3 regions of the Kutzneria chonburiensis genome follow, and region 1 is predicted to be linked to each of the others. Evidence: riboswitches for the same ligand, from Rfam matches in the RefSeq annotation. Region 1 holds a riboswitch; each other region holds the start of a gene.
What was found. Region 1 has a riboswitch for cobalamin ahead of M3Q35_RS16445 (ribonucleoside-diphosphate reductase subunit alpha). Riboswitches for the same ligand answer to the same signal wherever they lie in the genome.

Region 1 (4,707 bases):
CAATGGTAGTCACCCGGCGCAAGTGCACCGGTCACCCGAACGAGTTCTTGACGCTGTGTTGAATGGCCCTGCCTCCGGCGGGGCCGAGCGATTTCTGCCTAGAAGTCCTCGTCGAAGCTCACCGTTCCCGTGACTGCCACCTGGTAGGCGGACACGCGGCGCTCGAAGAAGTTGGACAGCTCCTGCACGTCCTGCAACTCCATGAAACCGAACGGGTTCTTGGCGTTGAACTCCGGGGCCAGGCCCAGCGCGGCCAGCCGCCGGTCGGCGACGTGCTCCAGGTAGGACCGCATGTCCGCCAACGACAAACCGGCCACACCCTGGGTCAACAGGTCCTCGGCGAACTTGGTCTCGGCGTCGACGGCCTCGCGCAGCATCTGCCGGACCTGGTCGTGTAGCGCGTCGTCGAACAGGTCCGGTTCCTCGCGTCGAACGGTGTCCACCACGTCGAACGCGAACGCCATGTGCATGGACTCGTCGCGGAACACCCAGTTGGTGCCGGACGCCAGCCCGTTGAGCAGGCCGCGCGAACGCAGGAAGTACACGTAGGCGAAGGCGCCGTAGAAGAACAGGCCCTCGATGCAGGCGGCGAAGCAGATCAGGTTGAGCAGGAACGTGCGCCGGTCCGCCTTGCTGTGCAAGCGATCCAGCTGCCCGATGGAGTCCATCCACTTGTAGCAGAACTCGGCCTTGTCGCGGATGGACGGGATGTTCTCGACCGCCGCGAACGCCTCGGCCCGCTCGGTCTCGTCGGGCAGGTAGGTGTCCAGCAGCGTCAAGTAGAACTGAACATGCACGGCCTCCTCGAACAGCTGCCGCGACAGGTACAGCCGGGCCTCCGGCGCGTTGACGTGCTCGTACAGGTTGAGCACCAGGTTGTTGGCGACGATGGTGTCGCCGGTGGCGAAGAACGCGACCAGCCGGTTGATCAGGTGCTGCTCGGCCGGCGTCAGCTTCTTCAGGTCGGCCAGGTCGGAGTGCAGGTCGACCTCCTCGACCGTCCACGTGTTCTTGATGGCGTCCCGAAAACGCTCGTAGAACAGCGGATAGCGCATGGGGCGCAAGGTCAGGTCCATGCCCGGGTCGAGCAAAGCCTGCTGACGGGTGGTGTTCTCAAGGGCGGTCACTGGCAGGCCTCACACGATTCGGGGTTCTCGAGAGAGCAGGCGACGGCGTCGACAGCGGGCACGGTGGCCTGCTGGATGCGCGTCGCCGGGCGGGAGCGCAGGTAGTAGGTGGTCTTCAGCCCGGCTTTCCAGGCGTACAGGTACATCGAGGAGAGCTTGCCGATGGTCGGCGAGGCGACGAACAGGTTCAGCGACTGGCTCTGGTCGATGTACGGGCCACGGGCGGCGGCCAGCTCGATCAGCGCCTTCTGCGGCAGTTCCCACGCGGTGCGGAACAGCGACCGGCTGGCCTCGGGCAGCCCGGCCAGCGCCTGCGCCGAGCCGTCGTCCCGCTTGAGCTGGGCCCGGGTGGCGGCGTTCCACAGCCCGTGCTGCTTCAGCTCGGCGACGAGATAGGTGTTGACCTGCAAGAACTCCCCGGACAAGGTCTCGCGCTTGAACACGTTCGACACCTGGGGCTCGATGCACTCGTAGCAGCCGGCGATGGACGCGATGGTCGCGGTCGGCGCGATGGCGACCAGCAGCGAGTTGCGCAGGCCGCTCTCGGCGACGCGCTCCCGCAGCGTGGCCCAGCGCTCGGTCTGCGTCGGCGTCACGCCCCACAGGTCGGGCTGGAGGTCGCCGCGCGCCGCGCGAGTCTGGTTGTACGCCGGGTGTGCACCGGCGCTGGCCGCGAGATCGGCCGAGGTCTCCAGCGCCGTCAGGTAGATCTCCTCGGCGATCCGGGTGGACAGCTCCTTGGCTGCCGCCGAGTCGAAGTCGAGGCGCAGCTTGAAGAACACGTCCTGCAGGCCCATCACGCCCAGCCCGACCGGCCGCCAGCGCGGGTTGGACCGCCCGGCCGGCTCGGTCGGGTAGTAGTTGATGTCGATCACACGGTCCAGGAACGTGACCGCGGTGCGGACGGTCTCCCGCAGCCGGTTCCAGTCCATGCTGTCGCCGGCCACGTGCGCACCCAGGTTGACCGAGCCGAGGTTGCACACCGCGGTCTCGGCGTCGCTGGTGACCTCGAGGATCTCCGTGCAGAGATTGGACAGGTGCACCACGTTGGCCGGTTCGGCGGTCTGGTTGCAGGTGCGGTTGGCGGTGTCCTTGAAGGTCATCCAGCCGTTGCCGGTCTGGGCCAGCGTGCGCATCATCTTGCCGTACAGGTCGCGCGCCTTGACCGTGCGCACGGCCCGGCCGGCCTGTTCAGCGGCACTGTACGCGAGTGTGAACGCCTCGCCCCACAGGTCCGGCAGCTCAGGCGTCTCGTCCGGGTCGAACAGCGACCACTCGCCGTCGGCCTCGACCCGGCGCATGAACTCGTCCGGGATCCAGTTGGCGATGTTCAGGTTGTGCGTGCGGCGCGCGTCCTCGCCGGTGTTGTCGCGCAGCTCGAGGAACTCCTCGATGTCCGGGTGCCACGTCTCCAGGTAGACGCAGGCCGCGCCCTTGCGCCGGCCGCCCTGGTTGACTGCTGCCACCGAGGCGTCCAGCGTGCGCAGCCACGGCACGATGCCGTTGGAATGGCCGTTGGTGCCCCGGATCAGCGCGCCGCGGGACCGAACCCGGGACCACTGCACGCCGATGCCGCCTGCGAACTTGGACAGCTGCGCCACCTGCGCGTACCGCTCGTAGATCGACTCGAGCTCGTCGCGCGGCGAGTCCAGCAGGTAGCACGAGGACATCTGGGTGTGCCGTGTACCCGAGTTGAACAGGGTTGGTGAACTGGGCAGGTAGGCGAGCGAGGACATCAGGCGGTAGAAGCGGATCGCCTCGGCCGCGGTGTGCGACAGACCGCAGGCCACGCGCAGCAGCCAGTACTGCGGGCGCTCCACTACCGCGCGGGAGTTGGGGTGGCGCAACAGGTAGCGGTCGTACACCGTGCGCAGGCCGAAGTACTCGAAGCGGCGGTCCGCGTCCGGGTCGATCGCGTCGTCCAGCTTGCGGGCGTGGGTGGCCACGAACGTGGCTGTCTCGTCGCCGATCAGGCCCTCGCGGTGCCCGAGCGCCACACTCTGGCTGAACGAGTGGATGCCCTGGCCGCGGACTTCCTTGTCGATGTACGCCGCCAGCAGCTGCGCCGCCAGCTTGGAGTACTCCGGCTCCTCCGACACCAGCTCGGCCGCGGTCTGGATGGACAGCCGGTCCAGCTCCTCGGTCGTCGCCCCGTCGTACAGGCCGTTGATCGTCTTGGTGGCGACCCGCAGCGGGTCCACCTCGGCCAGCCCGACCGCGCAGCGGCCGACCGCCTTGACAATCTTGTTCACGTCCACGGTCTCGACCGCGCCGCTGCGTTTCCGCACCCGCATCGTCGGGTGGGAATCCCGCACGACTGTCTCCACAGTCCCTGACTCCTCGCACGCTGTGGGCCCTGGGCGCGAGGACGGCGCCGGCATGCGCCGGTGACGGTCCCCACGCCCTCCCTCGGGGCCTGGACACGAGCCCGTTCACGGTGCGAACGGGCGAGCGGGCAGGTCTTCGGACTTACGGGCATGCCGGTCGGCACCTACTGGCCGTCGCTTCCCGGACCTCTGGGTCCAGTGCTTCGTGACGGCGGTCGTTCCCGTTCACCGCTGCGGGGCAGTCCCGGATTCGCACCGGGTTCCCTCTTACGACGACCGCCCTGGCGGGACGGCCGAACCAGCTCGGTGAGCACAATACATGGACGACGATCAGTCGCAAGCACCCACATCTTGTGTCGCGTGTCAGATGCTCCGGATCGCGGCGGCGGCCTTGTCGGCCAGCTCGGCCACCTGCGTGTCGGTGATGACCAGGGGCGGGCCGAACAGCAGCAGGTCGCCGTTGCGGCCGTCGGCGCAACCGGTCGAGTGGTAGACCAGCAGCCCGACCTCCTTGGCCGCGGCGACGACGCGCTCGGCGATCCGCGCGTCACGGGCGAACGGCTGCTTGGTGTCGCGGTCGGCGACGAGCTCGACCGCCTGAAGCAGGCCCATGCCCCGGATGTCGCCGACGGCCGGGTGATCGGCGAGGCGGTCGTGCAGGGCCTTGGCCAGTTCGCGGCCGCGTTGCTCGGCGGCGGCTGTTAAGTGCCGCTCGCGCATGACGTTCAACACGGCTAAACCGGCGGCGGCGCCGACCGGGTGGTGGGAGTAGGTGAAGCCGTGCACGAAAGTGCCGATGGTGTCACGGATCTCGGCGGTGCAGACGGCGAGGCCGAGCGGCCAGTAGCCGGCGGCCGCGCCCTTGGCGGTGACGAGGATGTCGGGCCGGATTCCCCAGTGCTCGCAGGCGAACCAGCGACCGGTGCGGCCGAAGCCGGTCATCACCTCGTCGGCGATCAGCAGCACTCCCCGCTGCCGGCAGATCTCGGCGACCGCCGGCCAGTAGTCGTCCGGCGGCACGCAGGCGCCGAGTGCCGCGCCGGCAACGGGTTCGGCGATGAACGCGGCGACGTCCTCGGTGATCATCCGATCGAGTCTGGTGGCATGCCAGGCGCCGCAAGCGTTTGGGTGATTTGGGGCTGGGCAACGGTATTCGTACGGCGAGGAGGTGTGCCAGGCCGCCCCGAGCCACGGCCGATAGGGGTCTCTCAGCGCGGCCCGGCCGGAAACGTCGAGCGCGCCACGGGAATTGC
Region 2 (4,707 bases), 4.8 Mb from region 1:
ACCACCAGCCGGCGCAGCAGCGTCGCCGCCGGAATCTGCGCGACGTACGCCGCGGTCGCCAGGACCAGCGCGTAGCCGAGGTACGGCCAGTACGTGTCCCTCGGCGTGCAGGCCACCAGCAGAATGCACAGCGCCGTCGCCGCCACCTTGCACTGCGGCGCCGCGCGGTGCAGCGGCGTGTCCGCCGGGATCAGCAGGTCCGCCCCCGGATTGTGAGCGGCTCCGCTCACTGCGGCACCTCGCTAGCGCTCGGTGTCCGCGTTCCCGGACGCACTGCGTCGAATGCGTTCGCAAGCTCGTTCATGCGCTCGCCCGGCTCAGATGCCGGCCCACTCGCACCAGATCCGGCCTCAGTCGCAGCAGCGCCGCCACGATCAGGCCCGTCACCAGGCCCTCGAACACCGCGATCACCGTGTACGTGCCGATCGTCGTCACCGCCACCGTCGTGGCCGGCACACTCGTCGCGCCGCCGACCGCGTACTCCAGGCTGTACAGGACCGATCCCGCGGTCACCGACACGAATCCCGCCAGCCCACAGGCGATCGCCGCCCAGAGCTTCGTTTTCGGCAGCACCTTTCGCAGGCCCAGGATCAGCGGATACCCCACCAGCGCCGGGATCAGCGCCATGTTCACCGCGTTGACCCCCAGCGCCGTCACCCCGCCGTCGCCCGCGAACAGGGCTTGCACCACGAGGACCACCGAGATCACCACCGGTCCCAGCCAGGGTCCCAGCAGCGCCACCGCCAGCGTCCCGCCCAGCAGATGGCCGCCCGTGCCCACCCCGATCGGGAAGATCGGCGCCTCCAGCACCAGGAAGAACGCCGCCGCCAGCCCGGCCAGCGGGATGTCCCGGTCCCGCAGCGACGGCCCCAGGTTCCGGCTGCACAGCGCCAGCCCGGCCACCGCCACCACGCCGCCGGCGATGGAGACCGGCGCATTCACGAACCCGTCAGGAATGTGCATCGGATCCCTCCTCCGGTCGGCTGTCGGTGGCCGCGTTTTCCCCGGCCAGTCCTGCTGTGGCGAGGTCTGCCCCGACGAGATCTGCCCCGGCCAGTTCTGCCCTGGCGAGTTCCGCCTCGGCCGGTTCTGTCCCGGCGAGGTCCGCTCCGGCCGGTTCTGCTCCGGCCGGTTCTGCTTCGGCGGGGTCTGCCCTGGCGACTTCTGCCTCGGCCCGTTCTGTTCCGGCGGGGTCTGCCCCGGCGAGTTCCGCGCCGACCGGTTCTGCCTCGGCCGGTGTTTGTCCGTCCGGTTTCGGTTCGGCGGGTTTCGGTCCGGCTGGCCTTTCCACGGCCAGCAGGTCGAGCGCAGCGACCTCGCCGACCACGAAGGTCACCGGCGGGCGCAGCCTCGCGTTCGGCAACTCGGCCAGCGTGCCCAGCTCGGTGCGCTGGTGCGGACGGCTGGCCGCGCTGATCGCCGCGACCGGGGTGTCGGCGGCCAGGCCGCCGGCCATCAGTCGAGCGGCGATGTCCCGCAGCGCGGACCGGCCGGTGAGCACGACGATCGTGCCGCCGACACGGGCGACGGCGTCCCAGTCGATGCGCTGGCGGTACTCGGGGTCGTCATTGCCGGCGATGACGGTCAGCGTGGTGGCGACCTGCCGGACCATCACCGGGATCCCGGCCAGCGCCGGCGCGGCGATCGCGGCTGAGATGCCCGGCACGATGTCGAACGGCACACCGGCGGCAGCAAGCGCGATGGCTTCCTCGCCGCCGCGCGAAACGACGAACGCGTCCCCGGCCTTCAACCGGACCACCTCGCGGCCGTCCCGACCAAGTTGGACAAGAAGCTCGTTCACGTCTTTCTGCGGCCAGGCGGCACGGCTGCCTGCTTTTCCAACGCAGTGCAGAATTTCAGCCGAGTCGGCAATGGCAACGATGTCGGCCATCGACGGACGGTCGTAGACGACAACGTCGGCCGACTTGAGCAGTTCGACCGCGCGGCATGTGAGCAGACCGGGATCACCGGGGCCGGCGCCCACGAGGTGCACGGTCACCCGGTGCTCCGCGCGGCCGCCGAGCGCGGCGTGACCAGCCAGTCGCCGAACCGCCGGGTGGTCGACGAGCCGACCAGCACGGTGGTGGTCATGCCGACTTTTTCGCAATCGAGCTCGCCGAGCGTGGTGAGCTCGACGCGCTGCCCGTCCCGGGCGATGTCGGCGACCAACGCCACCGGAGTAGAAGGTGCTCGACGTTCCAGCAACACTTCGCGGGCGCGGTCGAGCTGCCACGGCCGTCCCTTGGAGCGCGGGTTGTACAGCGCAATCGCCAGGTCGGCTTCCGCCACCGCCCGGAGTCGACGTTCCACTTCCTCCCAGGGAGTCAGCAGATCGGACAGCGTGAGACAGGCGAAGTCGTGCGCAAGCGGGGCGCCGACGAGCGCCGAGGCAGCGAGCGCCGCGGTGACCCCAGGAAGCACGCGCACCTCTGGTCTTGCATTTTCCTCGATTTCGTACGCATTGCTCAGCGCCAACGTCGCCATGCCGTACACACCGGCGTCGCCCGACGACACGAGCACCACCCGTCGTCCACCGGCCGCGGCCTCGACGGCCTGCTCGGCGCGCAAAGTCTCCTCGGTCATTCGTCCGCGGACGACGAGTTGGTCGGCGTGGAGGATGTCGTCGCACGCATCTATATAGGCGGAGTAACCGTAGACCGCCTCGGCATCGGCGATCGCCTCGGTCGCGGCCGGCGTGCGGTGTCGTGCGTCGCCGGGACCGAGACCGACGATGGTGAGCACACCGGTCATGGGAGCCTCCGCTTCTCCACCGGAATCGGCCGGCCCTCCGTGCTGCCCTCGGCCGACCGCCGCCGGCACCCGTGCGAATAGGCCGGGTCGTACAACCTGGTCCGCTGGACCTCGCGGTCGTCGCGGAGCGCTTCGCCGACGAGCACCAGAGCGGCAGTCCGGATGCCGGATGCACGAAGCTCGGCCGCGAGCTCGCCGACAGTAGTTTTGATAATTCGCTCGTCCGGCCACGTCGCCTTCGCGACGACGACCGCGGGCGTTTCGGCGGCGTACCCGTTTCCGTCGGCGAGCAGCTCGGCTTGCAACTGCTCGGGACGTTGGGCGGAGAGGTAGACGGCCATCGTCGTGCGATGCGATGCGAACGAGGCGACCGTCTCGCCATCCGGCATCGAGGCAGCCGTTCGGCCGCCAGCCAGGCGTGTTAACACGATCGACTGCGAAACCGTCGGTGAAGTCAGTTCACAACCAACAGCGGCTGCGGCAGCGCCGAGCGAACCGACACCCGGCACGATTTCGTACGGCCGACCGCTCCGTCGACACCACTCGATCTGCTCACCGATCGCCCCATAGACGGTCGGGTCGCCGGAGTGCAGCCGGACAATCGCCGCGTCGGGGTGGGCGGCGTAGACCTCGAGCACGTCCTCCAGCGTCATGCCGGCGGAGTCGTGTCGCACCGCCGCCGGGTTGGCGTGGTCGAGAACCTCGGCCGGCACCAGCGACGACGCCCACACCACGACGTCGGCCCTGGCCAGCCGGTCGGCGCCGCGGAAGGTCATCAGGTCGGCCGCGCCGGGCCCGGCGCCGACGAACGAGATCAGTCCGGGTGGGATCACCGCGGACCCTGCCCGAGGCGCAGCCCGATGCCAGCCATCACATCCTCCGTGCGACGCGTGTCAGTCGCGTGGCCGGTCTCCTGGCTCCCGGATCACCGCCGTCGCCGCGCCTTCCCAGGCTCGCGCCCAGTGGCTGTTCCTCTGCGGGACGACTTCCCGGTCACAGTGGCGGGACCGCGCCGGATTCGCACCGGCTTCCCGTAACCACGCTCGCGGAGCAGGTTAACCGACGAGTCGGCGGGCCGACACCGCCGACTACGGTGTGAAACAGTCCAGCCGAGGGGAAACCGAGACGTGCCGCGAGTGCCGCATCCGATCGAGTCGGAGTCGTACGAAATCCTCCGCCGGCGCGTCGACACCGCCGGCCTCGGGCCGCTGTCGCGGGCCGTCGTCGAACGCCTCGTGCACACCACCGCCGACGCCACCTGGGCCGGCGACCTGCTGGTCGACGAGCAGGCGCTGGCGGCGGGCCGACAGGCGCTGGCCGACGGCGCGCCGGTGATCGCCGACGTCCGGATGGTCGCCGTCGGCATCACCAGCCGACCGGCCACGGTCATCGCCGAGCGGACTTGCGGATTGGAGGAGTTCGTACGAAATGCTCCGGTCGGTGCGGTGTGGGCCATCGGGCAAGACGTGGCGATAGTCACCGAACTCGTCGCCCGCTGCCGGGCCGGCGAGATTCAACCGGCGCTCGTCATCGCGCTGCCGGCCGGTTTCGTCGGAGCCGTCGAGGCCAAGCGGGCGGTACGCGAGTTGGGTATCCCGGCACTGACCAACCGGGGTGAGCGTGGTGGTGCGGCGCTGGCGACTGCGGCCGTCAACGCACTGCTCTATCTCTGACGCCGCCAACGGAGGGTGTCCCGCACGTTCGGTATGCCGTTAACGTGACGTGCGCTGGATTGGCAAGTTGCTAACGAGGGGAGCGTGGCGCATGTCCATCGGCCAGGACGAGTTCGTATCGGCCGCAAAAGACCTGATCGACCAGTTGGTCACCACCCAGCGCGAAGCCATCGCCGCCGCCGCGGCGCTGGTCGCCGACTGCGTGCTGGCCGACGGCGTGGTCCAGGCGTTCGGCACCGGCCACTCGCAGGGACTGGTGATGGAGATCGCCGGCCGGGCCGGC
Region 3 (4,707 bases), 3.6 Mb from region 1:
AGCTGCTCGCCGAAGTACTGGACCATGTCGTTGCGCTCGGGCTCGCCGTGCACCAGCACGTCCAGCCCGATCCGCTCCTGCTCGGCGATCACCGCGCGGATCTCGGCCCGCATCGCCGCCCGGTAAGCGTCTTGGTCGAGTTGGCCATTACGGAGCGCGGCCCGGGCCTTGCGCAGCTCGGCCGTCTGCGGGAACGAGCCGATCGTGGTGGTCGGCAGCTGCGGAAGCGTGAGCTGCTCCCGCTGGGCCTTCGCGCGTTGGTCGTAAGCGCTGCGACGGACATCGGGGATGACCCGCTCGCGGACGGCCGGCACCTTGACGATCGGCGAGGACGCCCTCGACGCCAGCCGGGTTTCGTTGACGTGCAAGACAGTTCCGATGGCCGCGCGACCCTCGGTCAGGCCACGGCGCAGCGTGACGATCTCCTGCACCTTCTGCCGCGCGAACGACAGCCAGCCGGCGATCTCCGGGTCCAGGTCCGTCTCGAGGGTGACGTCGTAGGGCACGTGCAGCAGCGAGCTCGACGCCGCCACGTCGACGGAAGCGGCCAGGCCGAGCAGCGTGCCCAGGACGCCAAGGGCTTCGGACAGGTTCGCGGCCCAGATGTTGCGGCCGTTGACCACGCCGGCGACCAGGCGTTTGTCCTGGATGCCGCCGATCGCGGCCAGCCCCTTGAGGTTGTCCCCCGCGGTGAAGTCCATGGCCAGGCCCTCGACCGGCGTCCTGGCCAGCACCGGCAGGGCGTCGCCGAGGCCGTCGAAGTAGGAGGCGACCAGGATCTTCGGGCGATTCGTTGCCGCGGCAAGGGTTTCGTACGTCTCGGCGACCTTGTCCAGCACGTCGGACGGCTGGTCGGCGACCAGGGCCGGCTCGTCCAGCTGCACCCAGTCCGCGCCGGCTTCGCGCAGCTGCCGCAGCAGGTCGACGTACAGTGGAACGATCTTGTCCAGCAGGTCGAGCGGCGGGAAGTCACCGTCGAGGTTCTTGGCCAGCAACAGGAATGTCACCGGGCCGACCAGCACCGGTCGCGTCACCACGCCCTGCTCAAGCGCCTCGGTGAACTCCTCGAGCGGCTTGCTGGCGTCCAGGCTGAATGTGGTGTCCGGGCCCAGTTCCGGGACCAGGTAGTGGTAGTTGGTGTCGAACCACTTGGTCATCTCCAGCGGCGGCGCGTCGGCGGTGCCACGGGCCATCGCGAAGTAGCGGTCGAGGCGGCCCTTCTCGGTCGACACGTCCGGCACGGCGTCGATGTGCCGCCGCGGGATCGCGCCAAGCAGCCAGGCCGTGTCGAGGACGTGGTCGTAGAGCGAGAAGTAGTTGCTCGGGATCTCGTCGATGCCGGCGGCGCGCAGCTCGGCCAGGTTGTTCAGCCGCAGCTCACGGGCCGCGCCGAGCAGCGCGTCGGCGTCGACACGGCCGGCCCAGTAGGCCTCGATCGCCTTCTTCAACTGCCGGTCCGGGCCCTGCCGCGGATATCCGTGCAGAGTGCTGCTTGAGGTCACGGGGCTCTCCTTCGCGAGTCCACGTGGACCCGCGGACACGCCGCGACCAGCCCCTTGTCGAGGCTCGACACCGACCCGCCCGCGAGGTCTCGGCCTGCGCCCCACGGTCGCGGGGCGCACAGCGGGCAGGTCTTCGGACTCGCGGGCGTCGTGCTCGTGCCTACTGGCCGTCGCTTCCCAAGCCTGTCGGCTCAGTGCGTGTGACGGCGGTCGTTCCCACTCACCGCTGCGGGGCAGTCCCGGATTCGCACCGGATTCCCTCTTGCGACGACCGCCCCGGGTGGGACGGCCGAACCAGCTGCCCGGCCACTGTAGCCGGTCCCCCTGGTGGGCGGTCCACCCCGTGGACCGCTAGGGTTAACACCGTTAACTCACGAGGAGGCTTCGATGCGGGTAGCGGTGGCCGGTGCGTCCGGCGTGATCGGGACGGCGCTGACGCCGGTCCTGCGGGCCGCCGGGCACGAGGTGCTGCGGCTGGTCCGGCGGCCGGCCGCGGCCGCCGACGAGCGGTCGTGGGATCCCGACGCCGGCACCATCGCCGACGGGGCGCTGGACGGCGCCGATGCCGTGATCAACCTCTGCGCGGTCGACACCACCGAGAAGCGGTGGACGCCGGCGTTCAAGCAGGAGCTGCTGGACAGCCGCGTCGTTCCGACCCGCGTGCTGGCCGAAGCCGTTGCCGCCCATGGCATTCCCGCGCTGCTCAACAGCTCCTCGGTCGCCTACTACGGCGACACCGGCGACCGCGTGATCACCGAGTCGGAGCCGGCCGGCCGTGGTTTTCTGGCCGAGATGGACCGTGACCGCGAGGCGGCCGTCGCCGCCGCCGGTGACGCGCGGGTGGTGTCGCTGCGGACCGGGATCGTGCTGTCGCCTCGGGGCGGGCTGCTCGGGCAGCTGCGGCCGATGGTCGCGTGGGGCTTCGGCGGGCGGATGGGCTCCGGGCAGCAGTACCTGTCGTGGATCTCCCTGCACGACGAGGTCGCCGCCATCCAGTTCGCCTTGGAGCACAACGAGATTCGCGGGCCGCTCAATCTGTCCGGGCCCACACCCGTGACCAATGCCGAGATGGTCCGGGCCGTCGGGGAGCTGCTGCGCCGGCCGACGCCGTGGGTGTATCCGGCCTGGCTGCTGCGGGCGTTCGCCGGCGAGCTGGCCGACGCCGGGGCGCTGACCGGTCAGCGGGCCGTGCCCGATGCCCTGCTGCGGCACGGCTTCTCGTTCCGTCATGCCACGGTCGGTGACGCCCTCGCTGGTGCATTCGGGTAATCCGGGCCCGCTCGCGCCGTCGGCGTGCCAGGCTCTGCCGGTGGACATCGACGCCCTCATCACCCAGATCGGCCCGCTGGCGACCGCCGCCGTCGCCAAGTGGGGCGAGTCCGCGCTGACCAAGGCGTCCGACACCGCCGCGACCGAGTCGGTCAAGCTCGGCCAGCGGCTGCTGGCCCGGATCTTCAGCCGGGCCAAGGCCAAGGAGCCGATCAAGGCCGCCGTCACCGACCTGGCCGCCGCCGTCGACGACCCCGATTTCCAGGCCGCGCTGCGGGCGCAGATCAAGAAGCTGCTGCGCGAGGACGATGCCCTGGCCGCCGAGCTGTCCGAGATGCTGGCCAGCAGCGCCACCGAGCGGGGCATCTCCATCGGCGGCGACAACACCGGCATCGTCTCGTCCGGGGACGGGGCGATCAACATCCAGCGAAATGGCTGACAACTCCGGCATCGTCTCCACCGGCGCCAACGCGATCAACATCCAGTACCTGGCGCCGTCCGCGCTGGTCCGGACCCAGTACCACCGGCAGGTCGAGCGCATCGCCCCGCCGGCCCTCACCGACCGCGCCGCCGAGCTGGCGGAACTCGCCGCCTTCTGCACCTCGTCCACCGGCTACGCCTGGTGGCGGGCCAAGGCCTGGTCCGGCAAGTCCGCCCTCATGTCGTGGTTCGTGCTGCATCCCCCGCCCGGCGTGCGGATCGTCTCGTTCTTCATCACCGCGCGGCTGGCCGCCCAGAACGACCGCAACGCCTTCGTCGAGAACGTGCTCGAACAGCTGCTGGCCCTGCTCGGCGAGTCCATGCCCGCCTTCCTCACCGAGTCCACCCGCGAGGCCCACCTCCTCGACCACCTGAGCCGCGCCGCCGCCGCGTGTTCTTCGCGCGGCGAGCATTTCGTGCTCCTGGTCGACGGTCTCGACGAGGACCGCGGCGTCGACGAGCACAGCATCGCCGCCCTCCTCCCCCTCTCCCCTCCTCCCGGCATGCACGTCCTCGTCGCCGGCCGTCCCAATCCGCCCGTCCCCGGCGATGTCCCTGCGCACCACCCGCTTCGCGACCCCTCGATCATTCGGGAGTTGACCCCTTCGCCCCGGGCCCAGGCGTTGCGCGTCGAGATGGAGAAGGACCTCAAACGCCTGCTCCTGAACCCCGATTCCCGTGATCTTCTCGGTCTCGTCACCGCCGCCGGCGGCGGCCTTTCCGCCGCCGATCTCGTGTCGCTCACCGGTCAGCTCTTGTGGGAGATCGACGGCCAGCTCCAGACCATCGCCGGCCGCAGCTTCGCCATCCGCGACCCGTACTACTCCACCGAGGCCCCTTCCGCTTACCTGCTGGCGCACGAGGAACTCCAGCTCACCGCCTTGGACATGCTCGGCCCCGTACGTCTCGCCGGTTACCGGGATCGCCTCCACACCTGGGCGCACGGCTACCGTGACCGCCAGTGGCCCGCCGACACTCCGGAATACCTGCTACGCGGCTACTTCCGCATGTTGATCGCCACCGACAACATCCCCGAGCTGTTGTCGTGCGCCACCGACACCCACCGCCAGGACCGCCTGCTCTCCCTCACCGGCGGCGACACCGCTGCACTGGCCGAGCTCCGCTCGGCCATGGAAACCTTGGCCGCCAAGGAAAATCCCGACCTGGTGGCGTTGACCCGGCTGGCCATCCACCGCGACCACCTCACCGAACGCCACGCCGACGTCCCGGTGGAACTGGCTGCCGCGTGGGCCGCCCTGCGCAACTACGACCGCGCCGAAGCCATCGCCGACTCCATGGCCGCGCCGGACGAGCAGGCGGCGGCGCTCGCTCAGGTGGCCAAGGCGATGCTCGCTGCCGGCATTCGCGACCGGGCCATGGAACTGCTGGACCGTGCCGAACGAATCGCCAGGACCGCCACCGACTACGAGGAGCGGGCCGAGGCGTTGTCGGCCGT

Region 2: linked by a shared signal. The riboswitch ahead of cobM (precorrin-4 C(11)-methyltransferase) and the one ahead of M3Q35_RS16445 (ribonucleoside-diphosphate reductase subunit alpha) in region 1 are both predicted to bind cobalamin.
Region 3: linked by a shared signal. The riboswitch ahead of metE (5-methyltetrahydropteroyltriglutamate--homocysteine S-methyltransferase) and the one ahead of M3Q35_RS16445 (ribonucleoside-diphosphate reductase subunit alpha) in region 1 are both predicted to bind cobalamin.

What each region holds. Positions count from the first base shown of each region.
Region 1 covers NZ_CP097263.1:3,684,824-3,689,530, forward strand. Annotated here, with positions in the region: gene M3Q35_RS16440 (ribonucleotide-diphosphate reductase subunit beta) at 99-1,127, opposite strand; gene M3Q35_RS16445 (ribonucleoside-diphosphate reductase subunit alpha) at 1,124-3,454, opposite strand; cobalamin riboswitch at 3,565-3,772, opposite strand; gene M3Q35_RS16450 (aminotransferase family protein) at 3,818-4,707, opposite strand, start outside.
Region 2 covers NZ_CP097263.1:9,315,418-9,320,124, forward strand. Annotated here, with positions in the region: gene cbiQ (cobalt ECF transporter T component CbiQ) at 1-230, opposite strand, end outside; gene M3Q35_RS43295 (energy-coupling factor ABC transporter permease) at 301-963, opposite strand; gene cobA (uroporphyrinogen-III C-methyltransferase) at 950-1,999, opposite strand; gene cobJ (precorrin-3B C(17)-methyltransferase) at 1,996-2,742, opposite strand; gene cobM (precorrin-4 C(11)-methyltransferase) at 2,748-3,584, opposite strand; cobalamin riboswitch at 3,638-3,808, opposite strand; gene M3Q35_RS43315 (precorrin-8X methylmutase) at 3,888-4,424, shown strand; gene M3Q35_RS43320 (SIS domain-containing protein) at 4,516-4,707, shown strand, end outside.
Region 3 covers NZ_CP097263.1:132,946-137,652, reverse strand. Annotated here, with positions in the region: gene metE (5-methyltetrahydropteroyltriglutamate--homocysteine S-methyltransferase) at 1-1,502, opposite strand, end outside; cobalamin riboswitch at 1,610-1,816, opposite strand; gene M3Q35_RS00695 (TIGR01777 family oxidoreductase) at 1,890-2,771, shown strand; gene M3Q35_RS00690 (hypothetical protein) at 2,812-3,210, shown strand; gene M3Q35_RS00685 (P-loop domain-containing protein) at 3,203-4,707, shown strand, end outside.